DNA from 2 places in the Tessaracoccus flavus genome. Region 2 is predicted to be linked to the other one. Evidence: riboswitches for the same ligand, from Rfam matches in the RefSeq annotation. Region 2 holds a riboswitch; the other holds the start of a gene.
The links. A riboswitch is a leader RNA that binds a small molecule or an ion and turns the genes downstream of it on or off. The one in region 2 is predicted to bind thiamine pyrophosphate.
Positions count from the first base shown of each region.

Region 1: another riboswitch for thiamine pyrophosphate. It lies ahead of RPIT_RS01605 (thiamine ABC transporter substrate-binding protein); the one in region 2 lies ahead of thiM (hydroxyethylthiazole kinase).

Region 1 is NZ_CP019605.1:373,063-383,912, forward strand. Features, by position in the region: gene RPIT_RS01580 (NADH-quinone oxidoreductase subunit D-related protein) at 1-731, opposite strand, end outside; gene RPIT_RS01585 (histone-like nucleoid-structuring protein Lsr2) at 806-1,132, shown strand; gene RPIT_RS01590 (ATP-dependent Clp protease ATP-binding subunit) at 1,240-3,750, shown strand; gene pgsA (phosphatidylinositol phosphate synthase) at 4,182-4,796, shown strand; gene RPIT_RS15525 (ABC transporter ATP-binding protein) at 4,814-5,785, opposite strand; gene RPIT_RS15530 (ABC transporter permease) at 5,779-7,419, opposite strand; gene RPIT_RS01605 (thiamine ABC transporter substrate-binding protein) at 7,474-8,517, opposite strand; TPP riboswitch at 8,544-8,649, opposite strand; gene disA (DNA integrity scanning diadenylate cyclase DisA) at 8,911-9,753, opposite strand; gene RPIT_RS01615 (HEAT repeat domain-containing protein) at 9,885-10,658, shown strand; gene RPIT_RS01620 (HEAT repeat domain-containing protein) at 10,665-10,850, opposite strand, start outside.
Region 2 is NZ_CP019605.1:2,531,309-2,542,158, forward strand. Features, by position in the region: gene RPIT_RS11730 (glycoside hydrolase family 3 protein) at 1-45, shown strand, start outside; gene RPIT_RS11735 (SDR family oxidoreductase) at 944-1,651, shown strand; TPP riboswitch at 1,683-1,778, shown strand; gene thiM (hydroxyethylthiazole kinase) at 1,768-2,568, shown strand; gene thiE (thiamine phosphate synthase) at 2,568-3,245, shown strand; gene thiD (bifunctional hydroxymethylpyrimidine kinase/phosphomethylpyrimidine kinase) at 3,242-4,084, shown strand; gene RPIT_RS11755 (TenA family protein) at 4,086-4,775, shown strand; gene zupT (zinc transporter ZupT) at 4,825-5,631, opposite strand; gene RPIT_RS11765 (cation efflux transmembrane domain-containing protein) at 5,659-6,612, opposite strand; gene RPIT_RS11770 (transporter substrate-binding domain-containing protein) at 6,609-7,073, opposite strand; gene RPIT_RS11775 (hypothetical protein) at 7,134-7,787, opposite strand; gene RPIT_RS11780 (glycogen/starch/alpha-glucan phosphorylase) at 8,102-10,660, shown strand.

The sequences.
Region 1 (10,850 bases), 1.1 Mb from region 2:
GGGCGGTGCAGTTCCCCGTAGGCGAGGTAGCCCGTGTATCGACGGTCGAGGTCCAGGTCCGCGGCCCTCGAGACGGGACCGGACAATCCGTAGGACAGGCAGGCCTCGGCATCGAGGACCGCCAGGCCCGAGAACCTGTCGGTGCGGGCGAGCACCCCCCGAAGGTCGGAGGACACGCGTGCGACGTCGTCGAGCAGATCGTCGAGGGCATCGAGCCAGCCCGCAGGGACGTCGGCCGCCAGACCTCCCACCCTGGCCAGCATGGGGTGCACCCGGTTGCCCGTCCACGTGAGCAGACCCTGCCGCAACCCCTCGACGCACGCCCAGAGCCGCGCCTCGAGCTCGCCATCTGCGAGGTAGCTGAGGAACGACAGGTGGCTGTGCAGCCGCGCGTACTCGGCCAACAGGGTCCGCAGGACGGTGGCGCGGGGGGGAGGGGTGAGCCGCAGAGCGTTCTCCACGGTCAATGTCAGGCTGAGTTCACCGCTGAAGGCGGCGAGCCAATCGTGGCGATCGGCAAGCATGATCATGGACCGGTAATCGCGGACCTCGAAGAGCTTTTCCGCCGCTCGATGCCCGAAGCCGCTCGTGACATCGGCGTGCGAGATGACCCCATTGTCGGTGTGGAGGCTCAATCGGATGAGGCCGACGCTCGTCGGGTGGCGCGGGCCCAGCGAAAGAGAATCATGCCCGGGCAGGCTCAATCCGCCAATTGTGTACTGCTTATCCATATTTCCTCTGGAACATTCCTTGCCGCAGGCTGTAGTGTCATCTTAGCTATCCCCAGCACTTAAGGAGCGCCACAATGGCTCGCCAAATCCGCGTCATTCTCACCGACGACATCGACGGTTCGGAGGGCGCTCAGACCGTCGAATTCGCCCTGGCCGGTAAGAACTACTCCATCGATCTGAATGAAACAAACCGAAAGAAGCTCGAGACCGCGCTCGCGCCTTTCATCGAGAAGGCCGACAAGGTCTCGCGCGGACGCACCCAGCGTCGTTCCTCGTCTAGTTCAGCCCGCTCGGGCAACACCTCCGCGGTCCGCAGCTGGGCGCGTGGGGAGGGCTACGAGGTGTCCGATCGTGGCCGGGTGCCGGCCCACATCGTCGAGGCCTACGAAGCCGCGCACTGACAAGTTCGCCCAGGGAGGACGCCGGATAGTTTGATCGCTGTCCCTCGTTAGTAAGCTAGACGGAGTGGCCGTACGCTCGTCGTCCAGCCGCAGGAGGGAAGTTATCAATGTTCGAACGGTTCACCGACCGCGCCAGGCGTGTCATCGTCCTCGCGCAGGACGAAGCGAAGCTGCTCAACCACAACTTCATCGGCACGGAGCACGTCCTGTTGGGGCTCATCCATGAGGGCGAAGGTGTGGCCGCGAGAGCTCTCGAGTCGCTCGGCATCGCGCTCGACGCGGTGCGCGAGCAGGTTGAAGAGATCATCGGCCCCGGCCAGCAGGTGCCCACGGGCCACATCCCGTTCACGCCGCGCGCCAAGAAGGTGCTGGAGCTCTCGCTCCGCGAGGCGCTGCAGATGAACCACAACTACATCGGCACCGAGCACATCCTGCTCGGGCTGATCCGTGAGGGTGAGGGCGTCGCGGCGCAGGTGCTCATCAAGCTGGGGGCCGACCTCAGCCGCGTGCGCAGCACCGTGCTGCAGCTCATCACGGGCTACCAGGGGCGCGAGGCGTCCATGTCGGGCGCCCCGGAGACCGGACCGGAGAAGGGCAACTCCCAGATCCTGGACCAGTTCGGCCGCAACCTGACCCAGGCGGCGCGCGAGAACCAGCTCGACCCGGTCATCGGCCGCACCCAGGAAATTGAGCGGGTGATGACGGTGCTGAGCCGTCGCACCAAGAACAACCCCGTGCTGATCGGTGAGCCCGGCGTCGGCAAGACCGCCGTCGTCGAGGGCCTGTCCCAGGCGATCGTGCGCGGTGACGTGCCCGAGACGCTGCGGGACAAGCAGATCTACACGCTGGACCTGGGCGCACTCGTCGCCGGATCCCGCTACCGCGGTGACTTCGAGGAGCGCCTGAAGAAGGTCCTCAAGGAGATCAAGACCCGCGGCGACATCATGCTGTTCATCGACGAGATCCACACGCTCGTCGGTGCCGGCGCAGCCGAGGGCGCGATCGATGCGGCGAGCATCCTCAAGCCCATGCTGGCTCGGGGGGAGCTGCAGACGATCGGCGCCACGACGCTGGATGAGTACCGCAAGCACATCGAGAAGGACGCCGCGCTGGAGCGCCGGTTCCAGCCGATCCAGGTGGCCGAGCCGTCGGTCGCGATGACCGTCGACATCCTCAAGGGCCTTCGCGACCGCTACGAGGCGCATCACCGGATCACCATCACGGACGAGGCGCTTTCCGCCGCCGCCACGATGGCGGACCGCTACATCCAGGACCGGTTCCTGCCCGACAAGGCGATCGACCTCATCGACGAGGCGGGAGCACGGCTCCGCATCCAGCGGATGACGGCACCGCCGGATCTGCGCGAGTTCGACGAGGCGATTGCGGCCAACAAGCTCCAGAAGGACGCGGCGATCGACGCTCAGGACTTCGAGCGCGCCGCGCGCCTGCGCGACGAGGAGCAGAAGCTCCGGGCACAGCGGGCTGAGAAGGAAGAGGCCTGGAAGCAGGGCGACTCCGACATCCCGGCTGTGGTCGGCGAGGAGGAGATCGCAGTTGTGCTCTCCGGCTCCACGGGCATCCCGGTCTTCAAGCTGACCGAGGAGGAATCGCAGCGACTGCTCCGCATGGAGCAGGAACTGGCGAAGCGATACATCGGCCAGGACGACGCAGTGAAGGCGCTCTCGCGCTCTATCCGCCGTACCCGGGCGGGTCTCAAGGATCCCAAGCGCCCCAGCGGTTCGTTCATCTTCGCCGGACCTTCGGGCGTCGGCAAAACCGAACTCACCAAGGCGCTCACCGAGTTCCTGTTCGGTGACGAGGACGCCCTCATCACGCTGGACATGAGCGAATACTCCGAGAAGCACACCGCCTCGCGGATGTTCGGCTCGCCTCCCGGCTACGTCGGATATGAAGAGGGCGGACAGCTGACCGAAAAGGTCCGCCGCAAGCCCTTCTCCGTGGTGCTCTTCGATGAGATCGAAAAGGCGCATCCCGACATCTTCAACTCGCTTCTGCAGATTCTGGATGAGGGTCGTCTCACCGACGCGCAGGGCCGCGTGGTGGATTTCAAGAACACCGTCATCGTGATGACCACGAACCTTGGATCCAGAGACATCTCGAAGAATGTCAATCTGGGCTTCACCAGGTCCGGTGACACCGAGTCCAGCTACGAGAAGATGAAGGCGAAGGTGTCGGACGAGCTCAAGCAGCACTTCCGTCCCGAGTTCCTCAACCGCGTCGACGAGATCGTGGTCTTCCACCAGCTGACCCAGGCGGACATCGAGCGGATCGTCGACCTCATGGTGGCGCAGATCGAAGGACGCCTCCGCGACAAGGACATGGGCATCGAGCTCACCCCCGCCGCGAAGACGTTGATCGCCAAGCGCGGCTTCGACCCGGTCCTCGGTGCGCGCCCGCTGCGACGGGCACTCCAGCGCGACGTCGAAGACATCCTGGCCGAGAAGATCCTCTTCGGGGAGATCGGCGCCGGCCAGATCGTCCAGGTGGACGTGGCCGAGGAGGGCTCCGAGTTGCCGTTCAAGTTCACCGGTGTGGCCAAGACTGAGGTGCCGGAACTCGAGCCGGTCGCCGACGGCGAAGCCGGGCCGACGGCCTGACAACCACGCCGACGGGGCGGACCACCTGGTCCGCCCCGTCGTCGCGTCTGCGCTCTGTCCCGTGCCGACCTGCCGACCCGAACGCCAACGGACAGGACCGAACGCCAACGGACAGGCCCAAACGCCAACGGACAGGCCCAAACGCCGCCGAGGCCCAGCGACGCCAGCGAGATATCGCGGGTGACGCTGGGTCTCGCGGGCGACACGGGATGTCGGTTGGCGTCTCGGTTCTTGGTTGGCGTTGTCGGCTGGGCGTTGGCGTTCGGGTCGGCCGGTTGGCGTTGTCGGCTGGGCGTTGGCGTTCGGGTCGGCCGGTTGGCGTTCGCGGTTGTGGGTTGGCGTCCAGTCCTACTCCCGACCCCCCCCGACCCCAGGACGTCGTGTGGCGAGGCTCAGGGTCAGCGTCGGCCGGGGCTGGGTACGCTGACCCGGTGCTGTCGTTTCTGCGCGGAGCCTACGGGCGTGCGCTCACCCCACTGGCCGGACTTCTCCTGCGGGTGGGACTGACACCGACGGCCGTGACGGTGGTTGGAACACTCGGCGTCGCCGTGGCCTCGCTGTGGCTCCTGCCGCAGGGCCGGTGGGCGCTGGCGTTCTTCATCATCGGGGCCTTCCTGCTGGCCGATGGCCTCGACGGCACGATGGCGCGTCTCGGTGGACGGGAGTCCCGGTTCGGAGCATTCCTCGACTCGACGCTGGACCGGGTGGCGGACGGCGCTGTCTTCGCAGGCTTTGCCATCTGGGCGGCCCTGCACGACACAGCGACGATGTGGCTCGCCCTGGGTGCCCTCGTCATGGGGTTCGTCGTGTCCTACGCGCGAGCGCGTGCCGAGGTGGAGGGCTGGGACGCCTCGACCGGGCTCTTCGAGCGAACCGACCGGCTCGTGATCGCCGGGGCCGGCGCGCTGGCCGTCGATCTCGGTGCGCCACTGTGGGTCCTGACCGCAGCGCTGTCTCTGGTGGCGCTGGGGAGCGCAATCACCGCCGGGCAGCGGATAGCAGCGGCGTGGCGACAGTCGAAGGGACCTGACGCCCCCCAATCCTGAGCAGCGAGTTCGCCGGCTCAGACGGGGGTGACGGCACCACCGATCAGTCGGATGCGCATCGTCGAGGAGTCGAGTCGCTCGGGCACGGAGACGACGGCGCGCTGGCCGTCGGGCAACCGCACCCCCACCTCGACGTCGTCGACGGTGAAGCCCTGGTCCAGGATCGGCACCTCTACCCCGGCCTGGTCGGGCACCAGGGAACCCGGCCCGATCCCGAGCACGGTGCCGACGGGCAGCGTGCCGTCCCAGAGCAGCACCCGCGCCTGCTGCTGAGTGACGAAGGCTCGGAAGCCGAGGAAGGCCGCCACCTCACGGGAGGCGGGCGTCCTCCGGAGCGCGTCCGGGTCGGCCTCCTGCAGGAGCCGGCCCTCCTGCAGCACCGCCACGGTGTCGGCCACCGTGTATGCCTCCTGGTGGTCGTGCGTGACGTGGATGGCTGTAGTGTGCGTGGCCCGCAGGATCCGGGCGAGATCATCGGCAAGGCGTCGCCGAAGGCCTGTGTCGAGGGCAGACAATGGCTCGTCCAGCAGCAGGAGGCGTGGGGAGGGAGCCAGCGAGCGGGCCAGCGCGATCCGCTGCGCCTGGCCACCGGAGAGCTCCGTCACCCGCCGGGACTCGAACCCCGGTAGCCCGATGAGGTCGAGCATCTCGGCGACGCGCTCACGTTGAGCCGCTCTGCCCAGTGACCCCAACCCGTAGGCGATGTTGCGGCCGACAGTCATGGTGGGAAACAGCTGCGCGTCCTGGAACACCATACCGAAGTTGCGCTTGTGCACCTTCACCCTGGCGAGGTCCGTGCCGTCCCACAGCACGGCCCCGGACACCAACGGCTCGAGCCCTGCGATCGCTCGCAGCAGGGTGGACTTCCCGGATCCGGAGGGACCGAGGAGCGCCACGACTGCGCCAGGGGTCACCTGGAGGCTCACGTGGTCGACGGCTGTGGTCGCGCCGTACCGGACGACGGCGTCGCGCACCTCAAGGCCTACCACGACGTCACCTCCCTCGGCCGGACGCGCTCGGCGGCGGCCATCGTGATCGCTGCCAATCCTGCCAGCACCACAGAAGCGGCCAGCGCCGAACCGTAGTTCTCGGCTCCCGGCCGCCCGAACAGCCGGAAGATGAGGACAGGCAGCGTCGGGTTGTCGGGACGCGCAAGGAAGCTGGTGGCTCCGAACTCGCCGAGCGACGTCGCGAATGCGAAGCCCGCGGCGAGGCCGAGCCCGCGCCCCACATGGGGCAGTTCGATGTCGCGCAGGACTCGAAAGGGGTGCGCTCCGAGCGTCGCGGCGGCCTCCAGCTGGCGCGGGTCGATCGCTCTGAGCACCGGCAGCAGCGTGCGGATGACCAGGGGCAGGGCGACGATGGCCTGCGCGATGGGGATGAGCACGATCGAGGAGCGGAGGTCGAGGGGTGGTCGGTTGAGCGTGATGAGGTACCCGAAGCCGACGGTCACCGCGGACACCCCGAGCGGCAGGAGGAAGAGCGCCTCCAGTGCGGACAAGGCGTTTCTTCCACGGCGGCTGCGGGGGCGGCGGGAGGCGACGAGGGCCACGAGCACCCCGAGCGTGAGCGCGATCGTCATGGCGGCGGTCGCCGTCAGCAGCGTGGTCCTGAGTGCCGACCACACGCTCGTCCCGAAGGCCCCGTCCCTGAACAGCCGCACATAGTTGCCGACTCCGAAGGCCCCCTCTGCGTGGAGCGAACGCCAGAGCAGGTTCGCCACAGGAAGCCCGAGGAGGAGGGTGCCGACGACGGTCGTGATGCTCACCGCAACCCAGTCGCGGCGCAGGGCGAGGCGCCGGGAGGCCGCGACGTCGGGCTGCAGGCGCAGCGCCCGGGTCATGGTCGCCTGCGCTCGTCCGCTCACCCAGAGCGCCACCGTGACCACCGCCAGCTGGGCGACGGAGAGCGCAGCTGCTCCCGGCAGATCGAGCAGTTGGGTGGTGAGAAACCAGATCTCGGTCTCGATCGTGCTGTAGCGGGTCTGCCCGAGCACCATCACGATGCCGTAGGACGAGGCGCTGAAGAGGAAGACGAGCGAGGCAGCGGAGACGACGGCAGGGGTAAGGGCGGGCAGGGTCACCGTCGCCAGTGCCCGCAGCGGTGACGCGCCCAGCATCGCGGCGGCGTGGCCGAGGCGGGGGTCGAGCCTGGCCCACAAGGTGCCGACGGTCCGCACCACCACGGAGTAGTTGAAGAACACCATGGCCGCGATGATCGCCGTCGGGGTGCCGTCGAGGCCGGTCCAGCCCAGTAGCCCGTCTCGGCGCAGCAGGGACCCGAACGCAACGCCGACCACGACCGTCGGCAGCACGAACGGGATCGTGATGAGCCCCCGCAGCACGTCTCGGCCGCGGAAGTGGCACCGGTAGAGCAGGTAGGCGCCGGGTAGGCCGAGCACCAGGCACGCGACTGTCGACACGCCTGCCGACCAGAGGGTGAACGTCAGCGCACGCCATGTCCGGCGGGACGCGAAGACCTGCCGGAACCCGTCGAGGGTCCACCCCTCTGCGTCGTGGAAGCCCCTCGCGACCAGCGCGGCGACGGGCCAGGCGAAGAAGACCCCGAGGAACACGGCGGGTACGAGCGCGGCGATCAGCCACGCCAGACGCCACCTGGTCATGCGGGCGGCGGTGGCTTGGTGGCGCTCCGGTCCGCAATGAGCGATGAGGGCCGATCAGAAGTCACTGGTGGCCTCGGTCCAGTCCCTGATCCACTGGTCCCGGTTCTCGCTGATGCGGTCCGCGCTGACCTCGATCGGTTGCGTCGGGAGCGGAGCGAACTTCACCCACTCCTCGGGGAGCGGCGTGTCGGCGACCACCGGGTACATGTAGAGGTTCGTCGGGATCGCCCGCTGGACTTTCGGCGACAGCATGAAGTCGATGAACGCGCGGGCCCCCGCCTCGTTCTCGGCACCGGCGAGCACGCCCGCGTACTCGATCTGGCGGAAGCAGGTGCCGAGAAGGGCGACCGTGGAGGACTCGCCGTCCTCGACGGTGAAGGCGGGCGAGGTTGCGTACGAGAGGACGAGCGGTCGGGGCCCCTCGCCGTCGGCCCCGGAGAACTCGGTGTAGTAGGCGTCCGACCAGCCGGACGTGACGAGCGTGCCGTTGTCCATCAGGCTTCGCCAGTAGTCGAGGTAGCCGTCGCCCTTGGCCCCGATGGTGGCGATGAGGAAGGCCAGACCGGGCGAGGACGACGCCGGGTTGGTCACCACGAGCAGGTCCTTGTAGCGAGGGTCGGTCAGGTCGTCGAGGGTGGTGGGCAGCGGCAGGTCCCGTTCCTCGAACCAGTCCTTGTCCGCGTTGATGCAGACGTCCCCGAAGTCGATCGGCGTGAGGCCGGCAGCATCGAACTGCGTCGATGACTGGGGGAGTGCGGGGGAGTCGTAGTCCGTAAGGATGCCCTCGTCGTCGGCTCTGCTCGCGAACGTGTTGTCGATGCCGTAGACGACGTCGCCGAGCGGTGAGTCCTTGGTCAGGATGAGCTGGTTCACCAGTGCCCCAGCATCGCCCGGCGCGAGGTACGTCACCTCGTAGCCCGTCTCCTCGGCGAACTGCTCTTTCAGCTCGTCCGGCAGCGTGAACGAATCGTGGGTGACCACGGTGAGCTCCGTGGACTCGGTAGGAGGTGCGGATCCCTCAGCGGGGCCGGGGGTCGGCGCACTGCACGCGGCGAGGGCGACGAGGGTGACGGTGGCGAGCGTGGCGCTGAACTTCATGGTGCTCCTTTCGGAGGCTCGGGCAGGCCCGAGGAGATCTCACTCCCTACGCCGGTGCTAACCGGATCAGGTTTGAGGGTCTGCGGTGATCCGCACTCTCAGCGCCCCTGTGGCGCTCCCCTGTGTGTACCGGTCACTGTAGCCGATTGACGACGGTCGCTGAGCTTGGTCCGAAGCCCCCTGCTGGCAGCGCAGGTCGTCAGTTGGACTCGGTGATCCGGGCGAGCGCGTCGCGGATCTGGCGCGCGCGCTGCGGGCCGATTCCTTCGATCTCCATCAGCGTCGCCACCGAAGCTCCGAAGAGTTCCTGCAGTGTGAGTTCGCTGATCAGCCTGGTGACGAGCGGGCCCGGAAGGCGGCCCGTCCGGGTGAGCAGGCGGATGCCGCGGCTCGTCAGCGACTGCTCAAGATTGGCGCTGCCCCGAATCCGAGCCGTTCGGCGACTAGCTGGCTCGCGAAGAGTTCCTCGCCGGAGAAGTTGTGCAGCGTCGTGAGGTCGAACGCGGCGGGGTCGGCGACGTTGTGGGAGTAGTCCTGGGTGAGCAGGTCCGCCAGGCCGTCGAAGCTGGTGGCGAGCTCCGCGTGCTGGAGCGACACGAGCCGCCCTTCCACGCCGAGCACATCGGTGTAGAACTGCATCTCCGACGACAACCGACGGGTCAACTCGAGGCGGTGCACCACCTGCGTGAGGTCGCGCAGCGTCACCTGCTCGCCGATCTCCAGCGTCGAGAAGTGGTCCAGCATGTCGGTGAGGCGGCCCACCACCCTCGAGAGGGTGGCCAGCGTCTGGTTGGCCCGGCTGGTCACCTGTGGGACCGTCTCGACGACGTGGCGCCGTCCAGCCAGGAACAGCGAAATGGTGCCCATGGATGCCGACACGGTGACCACGGGAACGCCCGCGTGCTGGGCCGTGCGGTCGGCCGACCGGTGCCGCGTTCCGGTCTCCGCCGTCGGAAGATCTCCCCCGGGAACGAGATGCACGCCGGCGGACACGATGCGGCTCAGGTCGTTGGTGAGGACGATCGCCCCGTCGAGCTTGGCGAGTTCCCGCAGGGACTGCTCGGTGCAGTCGACGCCGATCTGGAACCCGCCGGAACAGACCTGCTGCACCTTGGCGTTGTTGCCCAGCACGATCAGCGCGCCCGTCCCGCCGTGGAGAATGCGATCCAGCCCGGCGCGCACCGGGGTACCGGGTGCGAGCTGCTTGAGGTAGCGGCGGACGGTCGACCTGGACAATAAATCCTCCTGCGGACAGGGTTTCAGTCTAGGGAAACCACTGAGCAACCAGAAGAGCATTGAGCAGTACTTCCCAGGGCGCTAGGTGGCCGGCTTGACCTTCACGTCGCGTGAAGCTTTAGCCTCGAAGCATGAAGTACGACGTGACCACCCTGATCAACCAACTCGATTCCAGCGTCGGCACCGACCGTCGGCACGCCGCCCTCGCTCTGGGCGCTCTCCAAGGTCCCGAGATCGTCCCGGCGCTGCTGGCCCACCTGAAGTCCGAGACGGACGGCCGGGTGAAGGAGGACCTCACCTGGGCCATCGTCCAGCACGCTGACGACGCGAACGACGAGATCCTCGCGCTGCTGGCGAGCGAGTCGGAGCACGAGCGGTTCACCGGCGCACACGTGGTGAGCAAGGTGGCCAACCCCGACCACTTCGAGCACGTCCGGCCGCTCGTGGCTGACACCCACGCCGACGTCGCCATCAAGGCCTACCGTGCCGCTGCCAACACCGGTGGCCCGAGGGCCGCCGACGCCCTGGCTGAGCGCCTCGGTGACGGCGACGACTGGCAGCGCGACGCGCTCAGCGACGCGTTCCGTCGGCTGGGCGAGCACGGCGTCGACGCGCTCGTGAAGCGCCTGGCCGACGCCGACGCCGTCGTCAGGCACCACGCCGCCGACGCGCTCGGCTACGTGGGTGGGCCGGAGGCGGACGCGGCCGCGACCGCACTTGAGACCGCCACCACGGACGACGATCCTGAGGTGAGGCTGGCCGCCGTCTCCGCACTCGGGCAACTGGCCTTCGCCGCCGACGAACCGCTCCAGCGGATTGCGGAGGGCGACGACGCGGTACTGTCCGCGATCGCCAAGCGCTTCCTCGAGGAGCGCCCGGCACAGGATCCGAGCGCTCGGCGCTGACAATGGTCAGCTCAGCGGCCGGGCCTCCAGCAGGCGCGCGGCCACCAGGCTGGTCCGCCGGTCGGGTGAAGCAGTGAGGGCCTCGAGCGCGTGACGCGCCTCGGGGCCCTCTGCGCTGCCCAGCGCGAGCAGGGCGGAGAACCGCACGTCGGCATCGTCGTCCTCAAGGGCTGCGATGAGGACCGGGACAGC
Region 2 (10,850 bases):
GACGGCGGCGTCCTCCACCCCTTCGGCTACGGCCTCAGCTACTAGGAGACGCTGATCCCTGAGCAGCTTGCGAGGAACGAGCGAGCGCCCGTCGAATCGGTCCCTGAGCAGCTCGCGAGGAACGAGTGAGCGTCCGTCGAAGGGCGGTCCCTGAGCAGCTCGCGAGGAACGAGCGAGCGTCCGTCGAAGGGTTACGGCCCGCGGCCTACCGCCGCCCCCGACCACCAGGGCGGCGACCACAGCCCAGGCCGCAACCCTTCGACAAGCTCAGGGAACACGGAGGGACAAGCTCAGGGACCTGGGTTGATCCCTGAGCAGGGCCGGCGAGCGCAGCGAGCAGCCCGTCCGTCGAAGGGTGGCGGCCCCGCTCCCTACCGCCGCCCCCGACCACCAGGGCGGCGACCACAGTCACGGCCGTAACCCTTCGACAAGCTCAGGGAACACGGAGGGACAAGCTCAGGGAACACGGAGGGACATGCTCAGGGACCTTGGTTGATCCCTGAGCAGGGCCAGCGAGCGCAGCGAGCAGCCCGTCCGTCGAAGGGTGGTCCCTGAGCAGTGACGAGCGCCTGCGCGAGGAACGTCCGTCGAAGGGTAACGACCTCGCTCCCTACCACCGCCCCCGACCACAAGGGCGGCGACCACAGCCCAGGCCGCAACCCTTCGACAAGCTCAGGGAACACGGAGGGACAAGCTCAGGGAACACGGAGGGACAAGCTCAGGGACCTGGGTTGATCCCTGAGCAGGGCCAGCGAGCGCAGCGAGCAGCCCGTCCGTCGAAGGGTCACGGCCCCGCTCCCTACCGCCGCCCCCGACCACCAGGGCGGCGACCACAGTCACGGCCGCAACCCTTCGACAAGCTCAGGGAACGAGGACGACAAGCTCACGGACCGCCCTCTGCGAAGACCGGCGACGCCCGGCGACCTCGGGTAGCGTCGAAGCCATGAAGATCACCATCATCGGCGGACACGGCAAGATCGCACTGCTCACTGCAGCCATGCTCAGCGAATCGGGGCACCAGGTGAGGTCGGTGGTGCGCAACGAGGACCACCGGAGCGATGTCGAGGAGACGGGCGCCCACTGCGTCGTCGCCGATGTCGAGACCCTGGATACCGACGCCCTCGGCGAGGTGCTGGACGGCAGCGAGGCCGTCGTCTGGTCCGCCGGTGCCGGCGGAGGCAACCCTGAGCGCACGTATGCCGTCGACCGCGACGCCGCGATCCGCAGCATCGATGCCGCCGCAGCCCGCGGCATCCCGCGCTTCATCATGGTGTCCTACGTCGGCTCTGGGCGCGACGAGGTGCCGCAGGACAATCCCTTCCATCACTACGCTGTCGCGAAGGCGGCCGCCGACGACCACCTCCGCTCGTCACCGCTGCAGTGGACCATCCTCGCGCCCGGACAGCTGACCGAGGAGGAGGCCACCCGCAAGTTCGACGTCGGCGACCACGTGACCCACGGCGCCACCTCCCGGGCCAACGTCGCGCACCTGATCGCCGCGGTGCTGCCCCGGATGAGCACAGCCGGGCTCACGTTGCGGTTCCGGGACGGCGCCGTCGCTCTGGAGGACGTCCTCGTCAGCCTCGAGCGCGTCGCGGCCGGTTCGCCGGTCGCTCCGCTTCGGGAAGGGCGTACGGACCTGGTGACCTGACTGGCGGTCGCTCACGACGGCCCTGCTAGTCTTCGTGGAGCCGGGGTGCCCTGACGGAGGGGCTGAGAACACACCCGCAGTACCTGATCTAGGTTGTGCTAGCGAAGGGAGCCATCATGACCGTTTCCCCCATCCTCACCGCCGTGCGGAGCCGCACGCCGCTCGTCCACTGCATGACGAACACCGTGGTGCCGCAGATCACCGCCAACGTCCTGCTGGCCGTGGGCGCCGCCCCCGCGATGATCGACCTGCCGGAGGAGGCAGAGATCTTCGCCGGGGTGGCGTCGGCGCTCCTCATCAACGTCGGCAACGGATCGGCGGAGCAGCACCGGGCCATGCGCCTCGCGGCCGCCGCCGCCGAGCGCGAGGGGACTCCGTGGGTGCTCGATCCGGTGGCCGTGGGCGCCCTGCCGGTCCGCACCCAACTGGCCCGCGATCTGCTCGCTCACCGCCCCGCCGCCATTCGCGCCAACGCGTCAGAGATCCTCGGCCTCGCAGGGGCTTCTGCGGGTGGGCGCGGGGTAGATGCCACCGACACTGCCGACGACGCCCTGGCCGCGGGACGTGAGCTGAGCGAGCAGACCGGCGCCGTCATCGCGATCTCCGGACCCGTCGACGTGGTGATCAGCGGCGGCCGCGTCACGCGGATCAGCGGCGGCAGCCCGCTGATGCCGCTCGTGATCGGAACCGGCTGCGCCCTTGGCGCGACCGTGGCCGCTGCGCTCGGCGCAGTGTCCGGCTCGGGGCACTCCGCCCACGAGGCCGTCGTCGCCGCCCACGCCCTCTTCGGGGCGGCGGGGTCGCGCGCAGCCCAGCAGACCAACGCCCCCGGGTCGTTCCAGGTGGCGTGGATCGACGCGCTCCACACGCTGACCCCCGACGAGGTCGCGACGCTGGTCAGCGTCGAGGAGGCCTGATGCAGGCACGGCCCGGGCTCGCGGACGCAGTCGATTGGCGTCTCTACTACGTCACGGACACCGCGCTCTCCGGCGGACCCGATGAGGTCCCGGGATTCGTGGAGGCTGCCGTCGCCGGCGGCGCCGGCGTGGTGCAGATCCGCGACAAGGAGCTCCCCGACGATGCCTACCGCGAGCTCGTCGTGCGGTGCGTCGCGGCCAACGAACGCGCCCACGACGCGACGGGAAGGCGCGCGGCCATCGTGGTCAACGACCGCCTCTCCGTCGCAGCCGATCTCGGACTCCACTTTCATCAGGGCCAGGACGACGGCGACGTCCGGCGCGCGCGCCGCGTCCTCGGCGAGGGGCTCCTCATCGGGCTCAGCATCTCCGACGACGAGCAACTGGCCGCCGAACTCGCGGACCCCACCGCCGACGCGCTGGGTCTGTCCCCGGTCTGGGCCACGCCCACGAAGGAAGACACGGCACCGGCCCTCGGCCTTGACGGGGTCGCGCGCCTGACCCTCGCCGCACGGGGCGCGGCCAAGACGCTGGCCATCGGCGGCATCAACCTGGTCAACGCGGGCTCGGTGATCGAAACTGGCGTCGACGGCCTGTGCGTCGTGTCCGCCATCACGTCCTCCCCCGATCCCCGCCACGCCGCGGAGCAGCTACTCGCCCTCTGGAGCCACCGATGAACCCCACCGTCACCCTCAGCATCGCCGGATCCGATCCCAGCGGCGGCGCGGGCATCCAGGCCGACCTCAAGACGTTCGCAGCGCTCGGGGTCTACGGCACCGCCGCGCTGGCCGGCCTCACCGTGCAGAACACGCAGGGGGTCCTCGACGCCCGGCCGGTGGAGCCGGAGTTTGTCCGCGCCCAGGTCACAGCGGTCCTCGACGACCTGCCGGTGGCCGCCACCAAGCTGGGGATGCTGTCCAACGCCGCGGTGGCCTCCGCGGTCGCCGACCTGCTCGAGGAGCGACGCGAGGATTTCGGCGTCGTCGTGCTCGATCCGGTGATGGTCGCGACATCGGGCGACCGGCTGCTCGACGACGATGCCACCTCCGTGGTCCGCGGCCGACTCATGCGCCTGGCCGACATCATCACCCCGAACGTCCCGGAGGCCGCGGTGCTCCTGGGCGGCGCACCCGCCACGGACGAAAAGGGGATCATCGCGCAGGCCAGGGGTCTGGTCGCCGCCGGCGCCCGCGCCGCGCTGGTCAAGGGCGGTCACCTCACGGACACCACCCTCACCGACGCCTTCGCTCACGGCGATCAGATCGCGATCCTCACCGGACCCCGCATTGCCACACGCAACACCCACGGGACGGGGTGCACGCTCAGCTCGGCGATCGCTGCCTTCGCGGCGCTGCGCGGCGACACCACCGCGAGCGGGGTGAGCCTCGAGGCCGTCGAGCAGGCCCGCGACTACCTCATGCGCGCGCTGGAGTCGGGCTCGAGCTGGCAACTCAGCCGCACCCCTGGCTCCGGCCACGGACCCGTGGACCACGCCGTCGATCAGCGGGAGGGCTGAGATGGACTGGCCGACGGGCACTTTCTCCGAGCGGGCCTGGGCCGCCACCGCGCAGATCCGTGAGCGGATCGACCGGCTGCCCCTTCTCCTGGAGCTGGCCGACGGCACGCTGGAGCCGGCGCGCTTCGTCGAGTATCTGGCGCAGGACGACGTCTACTTGCGCGGCTACACCCGCGCGGTGGCAATGCTCGCGGCGCGCGCCCCGCATTCGGCTGCAGCTCAGTTCTGGGCCACCAGCGCCAGCGGCGCAGTGGCGGCCGAGGTGGCCATGCACGCCTCGCTGCTCAGCGACGAACGGTTGCGGGACCTGCCGCGGTCGACGACGGCGTCGGGCACCACCCGCGCCTACGTCAACTCGCTCCTCGCGGCGACGGCCTTCGAGCCCTACGCCGTCGGGGTGGCAGCGGTGTTGCCGTGCTTCTGGGTGTACGCCGACGTCGGTCATCGCCTAGCGTCCAGCGCCGCACATGTGGCCGACCACCCCTACGGCGCATGGGTGGCCGCGTACAACGACCCCGCCTTCCAGGCGGACACGAGGAGAGCAATCTCGCTGCTCGACGAGGCGGCTGACTCCGCCGATGACGCGACCCGCGAAGCGATGCTCACCGCCTTCATCAACGCGACGCACTATGAGGAGCTCTTCTGGGGGCGCTCCTACGCGGGCGAGCGGTGGTCACCGGTTCCACGCTGATCGCGGGGACCGATCGACCATCCCGCGGGCCCGCGGCGCACGATCGGGCTCAGGCCGCAGCGAAGAGCACGAGGCTGGTCGCCACCGTCGCCATGCCGGCGAGCATTCCGTAGATCGTCTGGTGCTTGGCCGTCTGGTAGCGCCATGACGCCTGCAGCATCTCGTCGAGTGCGAGAAAGACCATCATCCCGGCGACCATCCCATAGAACATCCCGAGGACGGACTCGGGGACCAGCCAGCTCACCAACGCCGCGGCCAGCAGCGCACCCAGCGGCTCGGTCAACCCCGACACGGTGGCCCACCAGAACGCCCTGGACCGAGATCCCGTGGCCGCGTAGACGGGAGCGGCAACGGCGATCCCTTCCGGGACGTTGTGAATGGCCACGGCGATGGCCAGGGCGACGCCCACGGCGGGGTCGTGATAGCTCGTGAAGAACGTGGCCATGCCCTCGGGGAAGTTGTGGAGGCCAAGCACGAGTGCGACCAGGAGACCACTGCGGAGCAGCCGTTTGTTACGGGTGGCGTCGTGGAAGTCCATCGCGCCCTCGCGGCCCTCGATCTCGCTTGGGTTCAAGGAGGCCGGCAGCAGCCGGTCGATGACCAGCACCAGAGCGATCCCCGCGAAGAAGGCCGCGAACACCAGGGCCTCGGCAGTCGCCAAGGTGTGGCTTTCGGCCATCCAGTCGATGCCCAGCGGCAACACCTGCATGAAGGAGATCAGCAGCATCGCCCCCGCGGCGAAGGCCAGCGCGACTGCCAGGAACTCGCGCCCCAGTTCGCGACGCTGGACCACGAGCAGGCCGCCGACCGAGGTGGCGAGGCCTGCAAGAAGCGAGACGATGAGGGCGGTGAGCATCGGGGACAGCGTAGCTGCGTGCGTCGCTCACTCCTCGCGGCGCGGCAGCTCCCGGACAGGGACGATCACCAGATCATCGAGCTTCCAGTCCAGCGACGACGCAACCTTCTGCGCCGACTCCAGCAGCTCGAGCGTCGGCTCAGCGTGCGGCACGACGAACACCTCCGTGTGGAACACGTGGCCCTCGTCGCGCATCCGCACCTGCGCCTCCGCCACCCATGCCAGGCCGTCCACCACCCCGCGCACTTCGCTGACGAGGGGATGCTCGTCCTTGTCGTCGTGAGTCCGCGCCTGGCGGTCCATCAGGTCCCCGGTGGCGCCACGGAGGTTGCTGAAGCCGTCCTTGACGATGTCGGCGCCGATGAGGATGGCAACCGCCGAGTCCAACCACCACAGCCCTAGCCCGATGCCCGTGACGCCGACGACGGCGGCGAACGCGGTCATCCAGTCCGCCTTGTTCATGTCCGCATCGGCGAACAGAACCTTGTCGTGGAGCGGCTCGGCGAGCTTCATCTTGGCCCTGCCCAGCAGGACGTTGGGGATGCCGGTGGCGATGAGCGCGCCGATCATGAGCCAGCCCTGCCACACCGTGTACCCGAAGATGTTGAGCGTGCCGATCGTGGGGTGCTCCGCCGTGAACAGCGTCATCGCCGAGTCCGCCACGAGGAAGAGACCCATGGCGAGCAGCGCCACGGCTGCGGCCAGGTGTGCCGCCCCGACGGCGCGGTGCTTGCCGTACGGGTTGTCGTGGTCAGGGTCGTGGCGCGCCGCCCGCGCGGCGATGAGGAAAGCGATCGGAGGCAGGAAGGCCAACATGTCCTCGATCCAGGCCGCCTTCATGGCCTGCGAACTGCCCATGACCGCATAGATCAGCGCGACGGCGACGACGGTGTAGGCGATCGAGATCCACTCCAGCCGCTTGGCCTTGTGCAGCGCCTCGCGCTGTTCGTCCGGCAGGGTGGTGGCGCCGAATGTCTTCATCGCTGCCGCCTCGCATCGAAGAACCGCTCCACCTCGGAGATGAGGGCGTTCTCCCCCAGCGGGGCCGCCACGACCCGCTTGCTGGGCTTGCCGTAGTCGTCGACGTCCTCAGTCCAGGGGCGGGTCAGCCCGACCTTGTCGGACCACGGAGACTTGGCGGTCAGGCCGCCGACGATGAGGTCGACATCGCCGTGTTCGATCATCCCGACGAGCTTCTCCTCGCCGCCCGGGACCCACCGCACGGAGAGGCCCTGGCTCTCCGCGAACTGTTCGATGAGCTCGGCCTCTGGGCCACTGACGTCGTCGCCGTCCACCATCAGCACAGGTTCGGAGTGGGACGCCCCCACGATGAGGTGCCCGCGCTGCCGCGCCCGCTCAAGCGTGCCGTCGGGATCACGGGGGACCCCGCAACCGGTGAGCGCGAGCGCCACCGCCACGGCGAGAAACAGCAACCTGGCCATTCCGCGAGCCTAGCCCTGCGTCCCGGCTGCGTAGTCACCCTGAAGGGGGTGACCATGCGGTCAGACCGTCGCCACCGACTTTCGCGCGAGCCGTCCTTCGATCAGTTCGGCCCCGATGATCGCCATCGCCGCCCCGGCACCGATGGGCACCAGCCACAGTCCCACCTCGGCCTGGCCCAGGAACACGCTCACCAGGACGACCGCCACGAGGGCGGCCAATGCGCCGATCCGGACCCCGTCGACCCGCACCTGCCGACGCTCACCTCGCAGATCCACGATCGCGCGCTTGACAGGCCAGACGAGGAAGCCGGCCGCGGCCAGTGCCATCAGGATGCCGAGATCGAGCGGTCCGTACTGGTCACGGTCAAAGACCGCGGGGACGAATCGCCAGAGCTGGAACACCAGGAAGAACACGGCGATGCCGGCCACACCACCGACCACGAGGCCCAGCAGCGCGCCGAGCGCGTCGCGGATCTTGAGATGGTGTCCGTGCAGCACCCAAACGGCGAGCGGGGCGCCGATCACGGCGACGACGATGGCCGCCATGCCGATGAGCTCGGTCCACATCGAGAGGGTGGCCTCGCCGTCGAAGCCGAAGACCGCGAAGGTCTGAATCAGAATGCCAATCAGGAAGATCAGGCCGGCCAACAGGAATGCGTCAGCTGCCAGATCGTGACGTTCGACGAGATGCGGTCTCACCGTTTGTCCAGTCATCTCTGTGACCTCCGGGCGCGCCCCCCATGAGCATCCGCCCAAGCATCATTCTACTCCTCGAAGACCGTCTGCACAGGGGTGCAACCCCTAGACAAATGGCCTTCATTGTGCGCGCAATCGCGTTGCACAGGTGCGGCCCAGCCGCCAGCCCAGCGTTGCCGACGTGCTCCGCACCCGTCCGCCCCACTCGCGCTGGACCCCGCAGCCCCCGGAACCGACCCCGACTTTGAACGAGCAAATCAACATCGCCCCTAGTCAGCGAAAGAGCCAGACCCCGATGTGACTCACCGCCCTGACCGAACTAGTCTGAGTCCATGCCAGACCAAGCGCAACTCCGCGGATCGTTCCTCGCCGACGAATCCCCCAACACCGATGTGCGGACCTACGGGCCCGCCTCCACCCCGACGCACCCCCTCGCCACAGCGCCCGTGAGCTCCCCAGCTCACTCCGTCGACGGCTTCGTGCGGGAGTTCCTCCACGAGCTCAACACCAACCAGGGCGTCACGCTGTCGCTCTCCAGCGTCAACGACCAGTACCTCGCACTGGCCAGCACGGTTAAGAACTACCTGATGGCCCGCTGGCTGGAGACCAACCGCAAGACCCGCGACGCCAAGGTGAAGGCCGTCGGCTACCTGTCGGCGGAGTACCTGCTCGGACGCCAGCTCGGCAACGCCCTGCTGGCCACCGACCTGGGCGAGATCGCGCACAAGGGTCTGGAGCTCTGCGGGCTCGACCTCGCCACCCTGCGCTCCCAGGAGGTTGAGCCGGGGCTGGGCAACGGTGGCCTCGGACGGCTCGCCGCCTGCTTCATCGACTCGCTGGCCACCATGGATGTGCCGTGCATCGGCTACGGCATCCGTTACGAGTACGGCATCTTCCGCCAGACCTTCGTCGACGGCCGTCAGGTGGAGCAGCCCGACACGTGGCTGTCGCTCGGTTCCCCGTGGGAGTTCCCGCACCCCGAGGCCTCCGTCCAGGTCGACTTCGGCGGTCACACCGAGAAGTACACCGACGACGACGGCCGCGAGCGCACGCGCTGGGTGCCGGCCTGGAACGTGTTGGGGGTGCCCTACAACTACATGGTGCCCGGCTACCTCAACGGCCGCGTCAACACTCTGCGCCTCTGGAGCGCGCAGGCCACGAAGGCCTTCGATCTGGGCATCTTCAACGCCGGCGACTACGCCCAGGCCGTGCGCGCCCAGACCTTCGCAGAGAATATCTCCAAGGTGCTCTACCCCGAGGACTCGACGCCCCAGGGCAAGGAGCTGCGCCTGCAGCAGCAGTACTTCTTCGTGGCCTGCTCGCTGCGTGATTTCATCAACAACGAGCTCGAAGAGGGCTTCGACCTGCACAACCTCAGCGATCGCATCATCTTCCAGCTCAACGACACCCACCCCGTCATCGCGGTGCCCGAGCTCATGCGCATCCTCGTCGACGAGCAGGGCTTCGAGTGGGACGAGGCGTGGGAGGTCACGAAGAGCTGCTTCGCCTACACCTGCCACACCCTGCTCCCCGAAGCACTCGAAGTGTGGTCCACCGAGCTCCTGGGCCGCCTGCTCCCGCGCCACCTGGAGATCATCTTCCAGATCAACGACGAGTTCCTCGCCGAGGTGCGCGCAACCTACCCGGGCGACGAGATCCGCGCCCGTCGCATGTCGATGATCGCGGAGCACCCCGAGCGCGGCGTGCGGATGGCCTACCTCGCCACCGTCGCCGGCACCAAGGTCAACGGCGTTGCGGCGCTGCACTCGCAGCTTCTCCGCGACAAGGTGCTGCCCGACTTCTCGCAGCTGTGGCCCGAGAAGTTCACCAACGTCACCAACGGCGTCACCCCGCGGCGTTTCGTCAAGATGGCCAACCCGCACCTCTCCGACCTCATCTCCGACACCATCGGCAACGGCTGGGTGACCGACCTCGAGCGGCTCCGCGAACTGGAGCCGTACGCCGACGATCCGGAGTTCCAGGACAAGTTCCGCGAGATCAAGGCCTGGAACAAGCGTCGTCTCACCAGTCTGCTCGAGGCCCGCGACGGCATCGTGCTGCCCGACGGCCACCTGCTCGACGTCATGGTCAAGCGCCTGCACGAGTACAAGCGCCAGTCGCTGAAGCTCCTGCACATCATCTCGCTGTACGAACAGGTGGTCTCCGGCAAGATCGCCGCCTCCGACCTGACCCCGCGCACCGTCGTGTTCGGCGCGAAGGCCGCCCCCGGGTACAAGATGGCCAAGGACACCATCCACCTCATCAACAAGGTGGCCGAGAAGGTCAACAACGACCCCGTGCTCGAGGGTCGACTTAAGGTCGCCTTCCCCGCGAACTACAACGTCACCCTGGCCGAGAAGCTGATCCCTGCCGCCGACCTGTCGGAGCAGATCTCGCTCGCCGGCATGGAGGCGTCGGGCACCGGCAACATGAAGTTCGCGCTCAACGGGGCGCTGACCATCGGCACCGACGACGGCGCGAACGTCGAGATCCGCGAGCTGGTCGGGGACAAGCACTTCTTCCTCTTCGGCATGGACGAGCCCGCGGTGGCTGAACTCGGCGCCAAGGGTTACAACCCGATCACCTACTACGAGTCGCAGCCGCAGCTCCGCGCCGCCCTAGACATGGTCATGAACGGCGCCTTCAGCGACGGCGACCAGGACATGTTCGGCTCCGTGGTGCACAACCTGCTGCACCAGGACCGCTTCATGGCTCTGGCTGACTTCGAGTCGTACGTCGCGGCCCAGGCCAAGGTGGAGGAGAAGTACGCCGACCAGGCTGCGTGGACCCGCTCGTCGATCCTCAACGTCGCCCGCACCGGCTTCTTCAGCTCGGACCGCTCGATGCGTGACTACATCCAGCGCATCTGGCACACCCAGCCCATGATCTGAACTGGTCCCTGAGCCTGTCCGTCGTGCTCCCTGAGCTTGTCCGTCGTGCTCCCTGAGCTTGTCGAAGGGTAACGACCCTGCAGCCGATCGCCGCCCCCACATCAGGGGGCGGCGATCGTCGTCCTGTCGGTCGGACTGACTCAATTCATCGTGCATCACCGCTCAACCCTCCACAGTTGCGCTCGATGAC